DNA from 3 places in the Epibacterium sp. ABZ3_068 genome. Region 2 is predicted to be linked to each of the others. Evidence: riboswitches for the same ligand, from Rfam matches in the RefSeq annotation. Region 2 holds a riboswitch; each other region holds the start of a gene.
What was found. A riboswitch is a leader RNA that binds a small molecule or an ion and turns the genes downstream of it on or off. The one in region 2 is predicted to bind cobalamin.
Positions count from the first base shown of each region.

Region 1: another riboswitch for cobalamin. It lies ahead of ACXAEW_RS09300 (hypothetical protein); the one in region 2 lies ahead of ACXAEW_RS08785 ((2Fe-2S) ferredoxin domain-containing protein).
Region 3: another riboswitch for cobalamin. It lies ahead of ACXAEW_RS02850 (DUF1636 family protein); the one in region 2 lies ahead of ACXAEW_RS08785 ((2Fe-2S) ferredoxin domain-containing protein).

Region 1 covers NZ_JBSWUV010000001.1:1,932,371-1,937,974, reverse strand. Annotated here, with positions in the region: gene nudC (NAD(+) diphosphatase) at 1-167, opposite strand, end outside; gene ACXAEW_RS09315 (5'-nucleotidase C-terminal domain-containing protein) at 446-2,290, shown strand; RNA gene ffs (signal recognition particle sRNA small type) at 2,387-2,485, shown strand; cobalamin riboswitch at 2,571-2,815, shown strand; gene ACXAEW_RS09305 (hypothetical protein) at 2,773-2,937, shown strand; gene ACXAEW_RS09300 (hypothetical protein) at 2,921-3,343, shown strand; gene ACXAEW_RS09295 (protein-tyrosine phosphatase family protein) at 3,354-3,896, opposite strand; gene ACXAEW_RS09290 (DNA polymerase III subunit gamma/tau) at 4,117-5,604, shown strand, end outside.
Region 2 covers NZ_JBSWUV010000001.1:1,828,414-1,834,017, forward strand. Annotated here, with positions in the region: gene ACXAEW_RS08770 (ABC transporter permease) at 1-379, opposite strand, end outside; gene ACXAEW_RS08775 (ABC transporter permease) at 376-1,350, opposite strand; gene ACXAEW_RS08780 (ABC transporter substrate-binding protein) at 1,347-2,867, opposite strand; gene ACXAEW_RS08785 ((2Fe-2S) ferredoxin domain-containing protein) at 2,885-3,658, opposite strand; cobalamin riboswitch at 3,780-4,004, opposite strand; partial or broken gene ACXAEW_RS08790 (hypothetical protein) at 4,393-4,729, opposite strand; gene ACXAEW_RS08795 (DoxX family protein) at 5,580-5,604, opposite strand, start outside.
Region 3 covers NZ_JBSWUV010000001.1:606,063-611,666, forward strand. Annotated here, with positions in the region: gene ACXAEW_RS02835 (fatty acid desaturase) at 1-826, shown strand, start outside; gene ACXAEW_RS02840 (sugar phosphate isomerase/epimerase family protein) at 823-1,662, shown strand; gene ACXAEW_RS02845 (L-2-amino-thiazoline-4-carboxylic acid hydrolase) at 1,761-2,264, opposite strand; cobalamin riboswitch at 2,480-2,695, shown strand; gene ACXAEW_RS02850 (DUF1636 family protein) at 2,793-3,197, shown strand; gene ACXAEW_RS02855 (ABC transporter ATP-binding protein) at 3,194-3,997, shown strand; gene ACXAEW_RS02860 (ABC transporter substrate-binding protein) at 3,994-4,929, shown strand; gene ACXAEW_RS02865 (FecCD family ABC transporter permease) at 4,959-5,604, shown strand, end outside.

The DNA of each region.
Region 1 (5,604 bases), 100 kb from region 2:
TCCCCTTCCGAGCAGTCCGTACGCCGCGCCAGCGGCTTGCCTTCCCACAACAAAAGCACCTGACCGCCCTGTTCCCAAAGCGAGCCGAGCCGGGCTTCATCGGTGCGCAAATGGGCCGCTCTATCCAGCCCGCCGCCACCAAAGGTCACTGTTTCTGCGTGTTTCATATGCTCTTTATCACTTGCCTGTTTTTTGGAATTTCTTGAGGTGCGATTTAACCTTTTGGAACCCCATTCAAATTATCCCACAGCGAAGTTTTCGCAAAAAATCGTTTCATTGCCAACATTTTACCGGAAACTTCCCCCTATGGTTGCGACACCCCCCCAAAAATGGTGAATTGTTAAGATTCTACACTTTGCACATGCTTTAAACACTGTTTCAATGGGTGAGAACACCGAAGAAATCCAGGGGCGGGCAAATCAGAAATGCGCCAGGCTACGGCAAAATGACAGGAACGCAAACGCCTCCGAATAATCCGGTGGCCCGGTTGCGCCTGATGGCAACAACCGACTTACATTCCCATCTTATTGCCCATGATTACTATTCTGACAATTCGAACATCGCTTTAGGTCTCACACGTGTCGCAACCTTGATCAAACACGCCCGTACCGAAGCGGCCCAACAGGGCGCCGCCACGGTATTGGTGGACAATGGAGATGGGTTTCAGGGCGCTCCGATCGGTGAAAACATCCTGCAGGGTGAGAAACAGAAACACCCTCTGATCACTGCCTTTAGCATTCTCGATTACGATGTGATGGGGCTCGGGAACCATGATTTCAATTACGGTCTGACCACTTTGGGCCGGCTCTTGAAAGATGCGCCCTGCCCTGCAATTTGTTCAAACATGAGCGCAATTCAGAGAGGTCTGGAACTCCCCTTCCAAGACAGCGCCATTCTGGAACGACAGATCCCGGCAATGCCCGACAAGCCGCCTGTCCGTATCGGCGTGCTTTCGGTCTTGCCTCCGCAAACCGTAGTCTGGGACGCCCATTACCTGGAAGGTCGGGTTGTTGTTCAGGACATGGTCAACGCGGCCAGGGATGTCGCCCGGTCGCTGCGCGCGCAGGGATGCGATCTGGTGGTTGCCCTCGCGCATACGGGTCTGGGTGAACATGACGCTGTTTTGAACATGGAAAACGCCCTTCACCCGCTCAGCGCCCTACCCGAGATCGATGCAATCGTTGCGGGCCATACCCATTTGGCGCTGCCGGACAAAACCCAACCCAAAGACAGCGCGGTGGTGATGCCCGGCGCATTTGGCAGCCATTTGGGCCTTATCGACCTGTCACTGAGCTGGGTTGATGACCGTTGGCGTCTGACAGAGGCTCAGGCTTCACTGCGCGCGGTTGCTCTCAGTAACGGTGAACTGGTCGAAGAAGAGACTGCGCTCAGAGACGCGCTGATGGATGACCATGAAAAAGCCTGCAAACGGCTCGACCAACCGGTTGGTACACTCTCTCAACCATTGCACTCGTTTTTCACCTTTTTCTCACATGACCGGTCGCTGGAGCTGACCGCCTGCGCGCAAGCGGCCGCCTTGCGAGTCTATATCCAGGGCACGCCGGCATCGGACCTACCCATGTTGTCGGCGGTTGCACCGGGAAAATTCGGCGCCCGCGCCGGCCCCAGCTATTACACCGATGTGCCGACGGGCCCGGTGACCATGCGCCATGTAAACGATTTGCAGGTCTTCCCAAATCAGCTGCGCGCAGTGGAGATTTCCGGCACCGAGCTTGCCGACTGGCTTGAAATGTCCTCGGGCATATTTAATCGTATCACCCCAGGCAGCCAGAACCACCCTTTGGTCAATGATCAACGCGCTGGTCACAACTATGATGTGATCTTTGGCGTGGAGTACGACATCGACCTGACCCAGCCCATACGCTTCAACGCAACCGGAATTTTGGTCGACCCAACCGCCAGACGCATTCACAACCTGCGCTGGAACGGAGCCCCCGTTCGCCCCGATCAGCGCTTCTTGGTGGCTGTAAACAGCTACCGCGCCAGTGGCGGCGGGCATTTCAATATGGTCCGATATGCGCCGCAGGTCTCATTGCCGCCGGTACATCTGCGGGACGTCATCCGCGACTATATTGCCGGTCATCTGCGCCGGGATCCCTTGGAAAACGCTCCCTCTCCATGGCATTTCTCCCCGATCGGCCAGGCCACTCAGGCGATTGCCCTGACTGGCCCCGCAGCCACCCAGCATTTGGACGAGCTGCCTGCCAGCCGTGTGTCACTCTTACCCGTTAATTCCGAAGGGTTTCTGGAACTGCGCCTGCAGCTCTAACCTGACTGCGCGCGGCAAGCCCCTCTTTTGCACGGAACTGTTCCTGTTTTTTGTCATCCCCTTGTCATTCTTTGATCCGCGCTCTATATCCGGATTCGAGAGGTTGGCGCGGGCGAGCGCCTCGCCAACCTGGTCAGGTCCGGAAGGAAGCAGCCACAACGAGCCCCGCTTGGGTCGATGTCCAGCCTCTCACCTTATCTCCGCACACAAACCCATCAGCATGTGGTCGGAGCGCAATTGCGCACCACAAGATTTCGTTTGACGACTCGCCTCCGCCCCCGCTAGCCATGGTGCAGATGGTTCTTGTGCCCACTGCTGTGGAACAGGATGAAAAGGGAACACGGTGCGGAGCCCCTTTGCGCGTTGCAAAGGTTTCTCCCAGTCCGAGACTGCCCCCGCAACTGTAAGCGGCGAGCTGCCCCGAAATGAACCACTGGCCCTTTGGTGAGAGATCACACTGGCCGGGAAGGTTCGGGGACGCATTGACCCGCAAGTCAGGAGACCTGCCATCCGTACTGAAACTCGAAACCGGGCGGGGTGCTCCGGGACGGGATCTGCGCATGGCTGAACCACAGCAAAAACGCCCGGTCTACGTTCCCAATTACCCGACCCAAATGCGCGGAGGGCGCGATGATCTGGACCAATGAAACGCATGATTGTGCGGCGACACATTGTATGAAACTGGGCCGCCCCTGCCCGGCTGTCATGCGAATGATCAAGGCGCTCAGCGCCAGCATGACGACAGCAAAGGGTGTAACCGAAGATAACTTTCAGATGACCGGGCAGGCCGAGCTGAACGCCTGCCCCGAGGGCTGCATGGCCCGGTTTGTGGCATCGCACTATCGCATTCGGGTGTTTTGCGACGTAGAGGACACCGCGGATCAATCTGATCTGGACCTGTTTGCAGATGTCATGCTGTGCAAAGACGGCGCCAACGCAGTTGCACTTGCCCCTCTCCCGGCGCGGCCACGGGCGCTTGCGCAGGCCATTCCACATAAAGCAAAGACCCAGAACGTGCTGCAGGAGCGGATATCTGCCACTCGCCCCGGCTGAGATTTGCGTCCTAAACCCTGCGCGCGCCGATGGCCCAGGCCATCTGTTCGTCCGTTTCTACAGCACAGGGGCGGATCGCGCGCAGCCGTTTCAGCGCTGAATGCGGCTGTTCGCCGGCTTCGATCATCAAACGCAAAACCGCCATCCCCGACCGGCCGCATCCGCCCTTGCAATGAACCAGAACCCGACCGCCTCCAACCAATGCCCTGCGCGCTGCATGGCTGGCCTTGGGCCATTTGAACAAAACATCCGGCGGCGGCGTGCTGAAATCGGGCACCGGCAAGTGAAACCACCGGCTGGCCATGCTTTGAATGTCAGAGCCAAGCGTCAGCGCGCCCACGGCTTCATGCTCGGGCGTAGTGGTCATTGACAGGACCAGCCCCGGTTTCCAATCGTTTATGTGCTGCAAATCCGCCCAGTAATCGCCAGTTGCTCCGGGCAATCGGCACAAGGCCAAGTTCCCATTCGCCACCGAAAGGGCATGTATTGTCAGCGTGTTTTGACCCGGTTCAATTGGTCCTGAACCTTTGGCCGGTGTTGACGTGCGTTCCATCCGCATCAGCGCCTCCCCAGCTGGGCTAGAGTTCCGCCATTCCCACCCCTAAACTCTAACTCTGGAATATGTCATAAACCTAGAACTTTCTTATAAAAACGGCTGGATCCCGGGTCGTTTGCCAATATGCCATCCCACCGCCAGATGAGCAGTGGACGAATACAGCCCGCTTGCCTAGTTTGTGACAAATGATCAAACGACGCGAATCCGGCGGAGCATTATGACTGACACCCCTGCGGCAGAGGCGGGCACCCAGCCCAAATATCAGGTACTTGCGCGCAAATACCGGCCCGAGACCTTTGCCGATCTGGTGGGCCAGGACGCAATGGTGCGCACCCTCAGAAACGCCTTTGAAACGGGCCGGATCGCGCAGGCCTTTGTGATGACCGGCATCCGTGGTACCGGCAAGACCACTACCGCGCGGATCATCGCCAAGGGGATGAATTGTATCGGCCCCGACGGCACCGGGGGGCCCACAACAGAACCCTGCGGCGTCTGTGAACATTGCAAGGCGATCATGGAAGGCCGGCATGTCGATGTGATGGAGATGGACGCGGCCTCACGCACGGGTGTCAATGACATCCGCGAAATCATCGACAGCGTCGCCTATCGCGCGGCCTCTGCGCGCTACAAGATCTATATCATCGACGAAGTGCACATGCTGTCGACCTCAGCCTTTAACGCGCTGTTGAAAACGCTGGAAGAGCCGCCGGCCCACGTTAAATTCATCTTTGCCACCACTGAAATCCGCAAGGTGCCGGTCACGGTGCTGTCACGGTGCCAGCGGTTCGATCTGCGTCGGATTGAACCCGAGGTGATGATTGCCCTTTTGCGCAAAATCGCAACTTCTGAGGGGGCCGAGATTGCGGAAGATGCGCTGGCACTGATCACCCGCGCTGCCGAAGGCTCAGCCCGGGATGCAACCTCGCTGTTGGATCAGGCCATTTCACACGGCGCGGGTGAGACCACCGCGGATCAGGTCCGTGCCATGCTGGGGCTTGCAGACCGGGGCCGGGTTCTGGACCTGATCGATATGATCCTGCGCGGCGATGCGGCGGCAGCCCTGACAGAACTGTCCTCACAATACGCCGAAGGCGCGGATCCACTGGCGGTGCTGCGCGATCTGGCCGAGATCACTCATTGGGTTTCTGTGGTTAAAATCACACCGGATGCCGCAGAAGACCCGACCATCAGCCCGGACGAGCGCGCGCGGGGTCAGGCTATGGCCGAAGCCCTGCCGATGCGGGTGCTGACGCGTATGTGGCAGATGTTGTTGAAAGCGTTGGAAGAAGTCTCCTCGGCACCCAATGCGATGATGGCGGCAGAGATGGCGGTAATCCGCCTGACCCATGTGGCCGATCTGCCCAGCCCGGAAGAGTTGTTGCGGAAACTGCAAGACACTCCGCCCCCCCCACCCTCTGGCGGCCCAGGTGGCGGGATGCCCATGCAAAGCATGGGCGCGCCTGCGGCAAGCGGGGGGGGCGCGGCTTCGGCTTACGCCTCAGCCGCGCCGCAAGGTGCACCGGGGGGGAGCCCAAATGGCGGCCCAACCCTGTCGCAAGCAGGCTCTGGCGCGATGGCCGCCCTGGCGCCCGCAACCAATCTGGCCCTGGCCCGGTATCCTACGTTTGAACATGTGGTCGAGCTGATCCGCAAACATCGCGATGTGAAACTTCTGGTCGAAGTCGAAGGCGGTGTCCGGCTTTCG
Region 2 (5,604 bases):
GCATCAACAAGACATCCGTCACGCCGCCCGCAAGGGCCGCGAAGATGCCCACGCACAGACCAATGAGGAAAACGGCCCCGAGGACCAACAAGGCCGCGCCGACGGAGCGTTGTGCGCCATCCATCACGCGGCTGAACATGTCGCGCCCCGTCGCGTCGGTCCCGAACAGGTGAGACGGGCTTGGCGGCTTCAACGCGTTTGCATAATTCGGCAGGTCTGGAGGATGTGGTGTCCAAACTGTACCCAAGAGAGCAAACAGCAGTAGAAACGCTCCGAGGAGCAGCCCGGTGTGACCCGAACGGTGCCGCCAGAGCCGCTTGAGTAAACTGCGCTCTGCAACTGTGGAAACGGAGGGCCGTACAAGCTCCAGCACTGTCATGAGCCTTGTCTCCTCAAACGAGGATCGATGACCATGGCCACAACATCCACAAGCAGCGATGCCGCCACATAGGAGAGGGCTGCGATCAGCACATAGCCTTGGATCACCGGGTAATTGCGGGATATGAGCGCTTCCAACAGGTAAGCCCCAAGGCCGGGCCAGGTGAAAATTGCCTCAATGAGGGGGGTGCCACCGATCAGCGCGCCAAGGCTGATCCCGATAGCCGTGAGGAAGGGCAACAGGGCATTGGGCAAGGCATGGCGCAGAAGGATGCGCCATTCTGAGGCCCCGCGTGCGCGGGCCACCTCGCTATAGCCGCTCGCCATCGCCTCCAACAATCCTGCGCGCAGCAGTTGGGTCCAACTGGCCGCGCGGTCCAAACCGATAATGAAGGCAGGGATGAGCGCGGCAGACCAGGACGGTTCCGCCAAAACGCGACCGAACTGGAAGCCCACAACGACGAACGTCAGCGCCAAGAGTGCAAAGACAAAGGTCGGAAGCGCGGCACCAATCTGCGTGTAAAGCCGGATCAGATGGTCGGGCCAGCGGTCTTGGAAGGCGGCGGCGATCACCGCTAGGACCAGCGAAAAGGCGATCGAGAACACCAAAGCAAGCCCCAGCAACATCAGAGTCGCTGGCAACCGCTCCATGAGCTCCTGCGTGACCGGCGCCTGGCTTGTAAAGCTTTGCCCCAGATCACCCTGAAACACGCCACTCAGCCAGGTTATGAACTGAACAACCAGCGGTTCGTTCAATCCCAGCGCTTCGCGCGTGGCTTCGATTTCCTCAGAGGTAATGTCTTGCATGCCCCGCCCCAAAAGCACCCGTTCGGCCACATCGCCGGGCGCAAGCGGAAGGATCGCCCAGACGATCACACTGGCGGCCAAAGCCGTCAGGAGGGCCTGGGCGGTCCGCAGGAGGACAGCGACCGCAAGGCCGCCGCGCTCTATTATGGTTCGTAACCAAGTCACTGTTTCGGAGCGGTATCGTACTTGATATGGTTCCACGCCACGGCGGGGACGTAATTGGACCAAGCATCGCTTGTGAGCGCGCGTTCAACCAGGATCGTTGCATTGAACACATAGGGATCCTCGTCAACAAGGATCGTTTGAATCTCGCGCAGCAATTCGTAGCGCGTTTCCTCGTCAACAGTCACATCCAGCGTCTCAATGAGCTTTTGGATACGATCGTTGCAATAGCCGCCGTAGTTCCGGTCGCCCTCGCAAGCAACGTAGCGGTTCAGGAAACCGCTGACCGAGCCGACAGTGGCAGTGCCCGTTGCAACCATTGCCAGGTCCCAGTCAACCAGATCGTTCATGGTCGCTTCCGTGACGCTATCGACCGAGACGATCTCGGATTGGATTCCGATGGCGGCCAAATACGCCTGCATCGCCGTCGACAGTGGGACCAGGTCGGGCTGCTGCGGATAGATCATCAACGTGACCGACAATGTCTCCCCGTCACGCCTGCGCGTGTCTCCATCGCGGAGCCAGCCCGCCGCGTCGAGGAGCGCATTTGCCTCATCCACGTCATAGCGATAGTTTTCAACCGCCCAAGGGAAGCGGGGGTTGTACAGCGATGTGGCCGGAATCTTTGCGCCATGAAATACATCGTTTGCAAGCTCCTCGTAGTTCACAGCCAGCATAACGGCTTTGCGCACCGCAATCTCTTCGAAGGCACCGTTGGTCACATCCATGGCGGAGAGGAACCCGCCCGTTGAGGGGGCCCCAAGAGCAAGGTTCACGTTGGGCGTCACCGCAAACACCGGGGCGGCGGCAATGGGCGGATAAAGGGCGATGTCCACTTCGCCGTTTTGCACTGCCAGAATGCGTGCGTTCACATCCGATACAAACCGCAGCTCAAGGCCGGCCATAGCTGGGGTGCCTTGCCAATAGTCATCGTAGCGCTCTGCAATCATACGCTGGTCGTTCAGGTCCACAACCTTGTACGGTCCTGTGTGGATTCCCGCCCCCTCAAGCGCCTCATAGTCCTCACCTGCGGCCAAAACCGGCGCCACATCGATGATCATAAGACGGCTCTCATGGGCCAAGATGCTGGGCATCTCGGGAACCGGCACGCCGGTATTCACGGTGATTTCCAAAGGGCCCGTCTGCGTGAATGTCGCTTCAGCAGGTAAGACGGCCTGTGTACCCGAATTGCGCGCGCGGTGGTATTCGATTGCTGCCAATACAGCGGGGACGTCCATGACCTTGCCGTTCTGAAAAGTGATGCCGTCTCGGATCGTGATCACCCAGGTCGTATCATCGGTACGTTCAACGCTTTCAGCCAGCCAGGGCGTGATCGTCCCATCAGGCTGAAACTTCATAAGCAGTTCACCTTGACCGAACTCTTGCATCCAGAACCCTTGGCTGACCGGGTCCATGGACCGGATCTGAAAGCTTGTCGCCATCTTAATGATGTCCTCAGCCAGGGCGGGAACCCCCGCCAGCGCAACCGCGCCGCCGAGCAAGAGGGATTTGAGTGTCATGGATTTGTCTCCTAAATTTAGGCCAGTGTCGCGCATGCCGCCTTGGCCGTATGAAATCTGAGGTCGTCCGCAGTGCCGCCATATACCAGCACCTCGCGCACGAAACGGCGCGTGGCCGTAACGTCGGGCAGCCGGTACCAGTGGCCATGCGGGTAAAGCGCCAGCACAGGGCCGCGATTGCAGGGGTAGATGCAACCGGTTCGCGTTGTCAGGCAGCGGTCGAAAACACCCGCCGCCTTCAGCTCGTCTTTCAGCATATGGGTGAAAGACGCCGCCCCATGGATCGCACAGCGCGGCCCAGTGCAGACCAGAAGGTGAAAGTCAAAATCGGGAGGATCATTCCACCCGGGTTTGCCCAAGCGCGGGGTCACCCCCTCAATGGGTTTGGACGGATCAGGATGCGCCAGAGAGGCTGCCGTGAAGGCCTCCAGAGCATCGGTGTGGCGTGCAGGGTCCGGCCCCAGCTCCAACCACGTATCCGCGTTTTGCCCGCGCGTTCGCCACTCCGCCATAACGCCCGGCAACCACGCCAAAAGGCCTTCTGGAAATGGGATACCAAAAGGCTGCACCCGGATGCGACGGTGACCTTCGGCCCGCATAGCATCCAGAGCGTCCATCAGGCTTGGGCCGCCTTCTTCCAGACGGATAAGGCGCGCAGGGCGTGACGTGGCATTGAGTGCGGCCGCTTCGAGCCGCTTCAAAGCCCCTTTGCTCAACGAATACGCTGACACCACTAACAAGATCGCGTCCGCATCAGAGGCTTTGCCTAGCCGGTGTTGGGTGACGTCCATCCGATCCTCCGCGACGATGCAGGGGACCAAAGGAATCCGAAGCTCAGTAAAGGTAATCTGGCCTTTGTCATCTCGGTTCTCCTTCCCGGACACCCCGCCCGGTTTGATTTGCGTTGAAGCACCAAAGGTGCCCGAGATGGCAGGTCTCCTGACTTGCGGGTCCTTGCTTCCTCAAACCTTCCCAGGCCACAAACGTTTGGGCCCAGTGGTGTTTCAGAGGTCGCTCACCGCTTACAGTTGCGGGGGCAGTCACGGAGTTGGCGCCTTTTGGCTACACCTCACCGTGTTCCCTTTTCATCCCGGCAAAGGCTTGTGCCAACCGGGAACCATCGGCGCCAATTGAGATCAAATTGCGAACACGGTCAAGATCAAGAATAAGCAAAACGGCCAAAAGTGTTTTGTAATGCTAAGTTACAATCTTAGCCCCGACTGAGCGGCGACCCTGTTCACCTCGTGCATTTTGTTCGAGCCGTGAATGTCCCGTGCGGTTACAGCGTTGCGCCGCTCGATTTGAGGTTTTGTGGCTTCACGATAATGCTGCGCTTGCACAGGTCCAGATTGCCCGCGTCTGGTTGGTCTGATCGCAGCTCGACGAGAACAGGGGCGACAATCGAAATTGACGTTGACGAGTAGCTGCTCTGACGACACATTCCGCACTGAAGATAGATCGGCGCGACAAGGGCTGTGTTGCACAAATCGGTGCTTGACCGAACTTCGCCTTTCCCCGGACAGACTTATCCTACGGGCTCTGTGACGGGTATGCCAATAGCTGTGTAACGGTTGAGCACCGCGATCCGAACGAGAAGTTCGGCAACTTGTCGGTCGAAGTCTCGAGCCATGAGGCCTTGGCCGAGGAGTTTGACGCAGTTCATCCATCGACCGGCAGTGCATTTCGGCACGAAAAGCCACGAGAGGTTTCATTTCTGCGCGGCTGCGGCGGTAATAGCCGGTCAGTTTTCACCATAAGGCGCGACCGAGATATTGGCACGCTCTCTCGGCTTCGTTTCGTGCGATGGCGCCCGCTGTCTTCGGCTTCCAAAGCTGCGCATTCTTGCGCGGAGGGATGATGGCGGCGGGTCTCATGCACGCAGCCCGGACAGTCGCGACCACCCTTCCCGAGATTGGCTCAAAGCGTTTACCGCAGGGATTTCCCCCTATCTTACAGAGGGCGAGCGCATTGTTGGTGAGAACCTCTACGCGCGCCACTCTGTCGTATATGATAAGCTGCTCTCATACTTTTGGGCTTCGCTTGGATCGTGGATGAAGAGGTTCAACCGTCGGATTCGACTTTGGCTCGGTTTGAAGAATTGCGCGTGCAAGTGGTTACGACGCTCTATCGCGGCCCGTACCGGAATGGCCTTTTTGACGACCTTGCAAAGTCGCTCGATCTGACGAGGCAGGAGGGGTTCGTAGCTCGCACGGCAGAAGCATTCAAGGAAAGGGCGATGCCAGAAAACGTGGGTAAGTATGTGAGGGAAGGACACGTCCAGTCAGAGGTCCATTGGATGAAGGCCGAACCCATACCTAACAAGCTGGCTGACTGAACAGCTGCTTTGTCCGCATGGTCGCCCTTGATGAATAGCATGTTAAATGTCCGCTGTAGCGAACATCGATAGTCGCACGATCTTGCTACGATTGGACCTTACCTCATCAACAACCGGGGTGTTATTCGCGGCTAACTGTGCAGATGAGAGACATTCCGATGCAGTTACCTGATGATGGGGGCGAATATCGGGGATACATTCGATCTATGATATATCAACTTATAACCGGTTATATCGCATGCTGGATGTAACCGGCTATAGGTCATGTTGACCAATACTGCGCTTTGCATGAGTGACCGTACCGGATTTTAAGGTGTCCTCACTCCACATTAGCCAACGGCCCTAAAAAAAAGCCGTTGGCATGGTTGGGTTACGGTTTAGGAAATATGGCTTTCTTCACCG
Region 3 (5,604 bases), 1.2 Mb from region 2:
GGTCATCTTGACCGGTTTTGTGCTGGGTGTGCTTTTGAATTTCCTCTACGCGGGCCAGCATGAGCTGTCACACGGTACGGTTTTTGCGACAAAGCGGGTCAATGAGATCTGGGGCAGATTGATCGGGTTTGTGATGATCTTCCCGCGCGATTATGATCAGGTGATGCATTTTGCCCACCACAAGTGGACACAGGACTGGGAGCGCGACGGTGAACTGGTTCGTGAGCCATACACGCTCACGACTTATCTGTTGTGGCTGAGCGGCGTAACCTATTGGCGCAACCGCGTTGTTGGAACTGTGCGTCGCGCCCGAGGTATCATCATCGAACCCTATATCCGCGCAGATGAAGAAGCGATGATCATCCGTGAAAGCCGAATTCACCTTGCACTTTATGTGCTGGTCATTGCTGTGTCGGTCGCTTTTGGAAACTGGGCCTGGGCGACGTTCTGGATCATCCCGATGGTTCTGACAAAGCCGGTTCATCAGCTGCAAAACACCATTGAACACCTGGGGTTGAGCCACGAAGACAACATTCTGGAAAATACCCGCAGCACCCGGACAAATGCGCTGATGCGCTGGCTCTGCTGGCAGATGCCTTATCACACTGCGCATCATACATTCCCCTCGGTGCCGTTTTGGAAACTGCGCGAGCTGAACGAAAAAATCGAAGCGAAAATCGGCGGTGAAGTCTGGCGGATGGGGTGGTTTGAGTTTCAGATCGAAGTGATCAAAAAACTCAGCCAGAAAGATGAAAGCCAATATCCGATGAATGAGGTCTGGGTGGTGCCGGTCAATGGTCGCAGCATGCGGGTGGAAGCGGAATGAACCAAACGCTGGATGTTTATACGTCGCTCTGGGCGATGCAGCCTCATGACCAGACCGGCATAAAATTGCCCTATGAGCAGGTTGTGGAGATGGTTGCCGGTGCCGGTTACAAAGGCATGGCGCTGGATTTTGGCGCAACCCCGGTTGAGGATGTCAAACGCATCCAACCGATGATGGCCCGCGCTGGTCTGACTCCCTTTTTGGTGGATTTCCCCAAGACTGTCGAAGGGCTGCGTCCGACGTTGAAAATGGCCAAGGACTTTGGCGCGCCCTTTGTCGTGGTCATTGGTCAGGTCATGCCGCTGAGTGTGGACGGCATGATCCCCGTTATTCGGGCCTGGATTGAAATGTCAGAACAGGAAGGCATGCCAATCCTGTTTGAAACCCATCGCGACTGTATCACCAACGATTTGTTCAGCACATTGTGCCTGCTGGATGCGATCCCGGAAATGCGGATGTGTGCCGATCTCTCTCATTATGTGGTGGGGCGTGAAATGGCCTGTCCGATCCGTGAACGCGACGCAGAACATATGAGCCGTATTCTGGCCCGTTCCGACAGTTTTCAAGGGCGTGTTGCAAGCCGCAGCCAAGTGCAATTGCAACTTGATTTCCCCCAGAACCAACAATGGGTTGATATGTTCAGGGCCTTCTGGCGCGAAGGTCTGAACGGGTGGAAAACCCGCAATCCCGAGGGGTCTTGTGTGTTCCTGTGTGAATTGGGCCCGCCGGATTACGCGATGACTGGGCCTGATGGCATTGAGCTTTCAAACCGTTGGGAGGAAGCGCTGCAGATCAAGTCCTGGGTCGAACAGATCTGGGCAGACCTCAGTCAATAGCGCGTCGTTATCTCTTGCCTGTTCCTGCCGTTGCACCAACAGGTGGGCGCATTTGGAAGTCGTTTCTTCACCCTTTCGTTTCCTGTATCGCTTGTGCCTCATGGCTTCGGCTTGAGACGGTAGCGAAAGTCACAATGGCTGGCGCCCTGCATTTTGGTCTGTGTGCGGGTCATTTCAATGTCCGGATTATAGCCGATGCAAAAGTCGCCATCTCGATTGCAGGATAAGAGGTGGCCGATGTCACCTACCCCCATCTCTTGGTACATTTCCGCATAACGACAGCGCACGACGTTGAAGTCCATCTGGTCCCTGGTCATGGTCAAGGGCTCGATCTCAAGAGCGCCCTGTCGCGTCCAATTGGGCAAAATGTCGGCAAAGTCCTTGAGGTCCGGCACATGTCCCAGGGCGTCGGCCATCATCTGCCCCTGCTCGATGGCCGATTTTGAACAGGCCTCACCGATAACCGCTTCGGCTTCGTCACGCCCGGACCGTTCGCTGATCACGTCAAAAACATGTTTCAGGACCATCGCTTCGATCTTGCGGCGCAACAGGATCGGAATGTTGTGGATGTCCAATCCTGTTGCATCATCTTTGTCGGTCATGGTGCGTCCTTTCAAAAGCTGGGTTTACATGACCCGATAACAGCGCCGCCGACAATCTTTCTGCTTCCGCGCTAACAGTGAAGACCTGCAGCCTTGCGGTCTGGCCGGACTTTGTTGCGGCTCCTGCTCAGCGCTTCATGGGCCTTTTGGCCATTCCGGCTGCCTGTTTCCAGCTCAGGGGTTTGCAGGGAAACTTGACAGAGACAATAGGGATTGGCAGAGACGGGGACGATGGTTCCCGCGACGCCCAAGGCAATCCGGGATGAAAAGGGAACACGGTGCGGCGTAGCCAAAAGGCACCAAATCCGTGACTGCCCCCGCAACTGTGAGCGGTGAGCTCTCTGTCAGGACCACTGGTCGGCTTTCGACCGGGAAGGGACAGAGCGCAGTGACCCGCGAGTCAGGAGACCTGCCATCCAGATATTTTTAAACCCGGACGGGGCGTCCGGACGAAAGAGTTGTGCGATGTGGCCATGTCACTGCCGCATCCCCTGTTTTCGTCGTCCCCCCGGTTCTGCGGAGGGCAGAATGGCTGAGAACACACAATGCAGAATTGCGGTCTGCATCAGTTGCAAAGACAAGGAAACCCGACGCCAGCCGGGCTTTGAGCTGATCGACGCTTTGCACACGGCCATCGCAGAGGATCCACGCCTTGCAGGCCACATTGGTGTCGCAGGCGTCGCCTGTATGGCAGGATGTGACCATCCCTGCACCGTCGGGTTTCATGGCGTGGGCAAGGCAACATACCTCTTTGGCGATCTGAACGCGGACGCGGACGTGCAGGATATCCTTGTCTTTGCGCAGCAATATGTAACCTTGGGGGACGGCTGGTGCTCCTCTGTTGATCGCCCTGGAAAACTGCGGAAATCCACCCTGGCGCGCGTGCCGGCCACGTTGTTTTCCGCCACCGAGCAGCCGGAGCCCGCCGCATGAGCGCAGCTGAGCTGACTATTGAAAATGTCTCCTGGGGAAGCGGGCGGGCGCAGCCTTTGATCCTGCATCCGACCTCGTTTCACCTTGCTCCAAGGCGGGTGATGGGTGTTGTCGGCGCAAATGGCGCGGGCAAGACGACCTTGCTGAGGCTGCTTTATCGTTGGGTCAAACCAACACGTGGCCGCATCACAATCGGCGGAGACGACATCTGGTCCCTGCCCCCGCGATCCTGCGCCCGCAAGATTGCCGCCGTTTTACAGGAGCAACCTACAGATTTTGCGCTGTCGGTGCGCGATGTTGTGGCGCTGGGACGTATCCCGCATCGCCAGGGATTTGCCGTACCGGGCAAAGGCTGCGCAACCGCTGTGGAAAACGCCCTGTGCCGTTTGGATCTGGATCACCTGGCATCGCGAGCCTTTGGCACCCTGTCCGGCGGAGAACGTCAACGCTGTATGGTCGCACGCGCGCTGGCCCAGGAACCGCAGGTTCTGGTTCTGGATGAGCCGACCAACCATCTGGACATCCGCCATCAGCTGGACGTGCTCCAACTGATCCGCGAACTGGATATGACAATTGTCACCTCCTTGCACGATCTGAATATGGCAGCGGAGGTCTGCGACGACATTCTTCTGCTGCATCAAGGGCAAAGCATCGCCTTTGGCCCGCCTGCCGAGGTGCTGTCCTCGGAGCGTGTGTCCACTGCCTTTGATGTACATGCCCGCGCCGAGTGGCTGTCAATCAGCGCCCGGTCGCATCTCACCTTCCACCTTTCCAAATCCAAAACTGGACCAACCCCATGAAATTGACGATCTCCCTGCTTGCCCTTGTTGCCTCGACCGGTGCCGCACTGGCTGAAACCACTGTCGATAGCTGCAACCGTCAGGTCAGCTTTGACGCGCCGCCCAAAGCTGCCGTCTCCAACGACGTAAACCTGACCGAAATGATGCTGGTTCTGGGGCTGGCGGACAGAATGGTGGGCTACACTGGTATTTCGGGCTGGAAGACCCTGGACAAAGATATGCGCGCAGGCATCGAAGAGCTACCCGAGCTGAGCGCCAAATACCCCACCAAAGAGGTGCTGTTGGGCGCGGATGCGGATTTCTATTTCGCGGGCTGGAATTATGGTATGAAAGTCGGCGGCGAAGTCACGCCAGAAACTTTGGATCCATTTGACATCAAAGTATATGAGTTGACCGAAAGCTGCATCCACATCGGTGACAAACCCAAGGTTTCCATGGATGACATGTATAACGACATCCTGAACCTTGGCCGCATTTTTGACGTCGAGGACAAGGCGGCGACCCTGGTGGATGGCTACAAAGCCGAGCTTGAAACCTTTACGGCCTCGCTGAACGCCGGTGATGAGCCGCTGCGTGTTTTTGTCTATGACAGCGGCGAGGAAAGCCCCTTTACCGCTGGCCGTTACGCCATGCCAACTGCGTTGATCGAAGCCGCCGGCGGCACCAACATCATGGATGATTTCGAGAAAAGCTGGGCCACGGTCACCTGGGAAGAAGTGGTGGAGCGCAATCCCGAGGTTGTGGTGATTGTGAATTATGGCAATGTAACTGCCGAAGAAAAACGCGCGTTCATGATGAACAACCCGGCCTTTGCGGATATGGACGCCGTGAAGAACGACCGGTTTGTTACGCTGGAATATGTCGAGGCGACGCCTGGACCGCGCAACATCAAGGCAATCAAAAAGCTCGCCTCTGCCTTTTGGGCAGAGTGAGCAGATCTGCCGGAGTGAGACCCGAATTCATGACCGATGCCACCCTGTTACCCCCCAAAAAACCGCGCCTGCGGTTTCCCCGCATCTTCTGGGGCCTCATTGGGGGTGCGGCACTTCTGGCGTCGGTCAGCTTTGCGGTTGCGGTCGGGGCGGTCTCCATACCTCTCGCCACCGTCTGGGGCGTAGTGATGGAGCACCTGACGCCGGGTCTGATTGAACCAACCTGGTCCAAAGGGCGCGCGGCCATTGTCTGGGACATTCGGTTTCCCCGCGCGTTGCTGGCGGCCTTGGTGGGGGCAGGTTTGGCAATGGTTGGGGCCGCGCTTCAGGCGGTCACCCGAAACCCGCTTGCTGATCCGCATCTTTTGGGCATTTCCTCCGGGGCGGCCTTTGGCGCGATCCTTGCGCTGTTGCATACCGGGTTGTTTCTGGGCCTCCTTACGGTCCCGCTTATGGCTTTTGCCGGGGCATTGGGTGCCACAGTGATGGTGCTGGCTGTTGTCAGGTTTACCGAAGCCTCCGGCGCGGACCGTTTGGTGCTGGTGGGCGTTGCCGTGTCCTTTATTGTGATGGCCGGCGGTAATCTGCTGATTTTCATGGGCGATCCACGCGCGGCCCACACGGTTGTATTCTGGATGCTGGGCGGGCTCGGCCTCGCACAGTGGACACATCTGA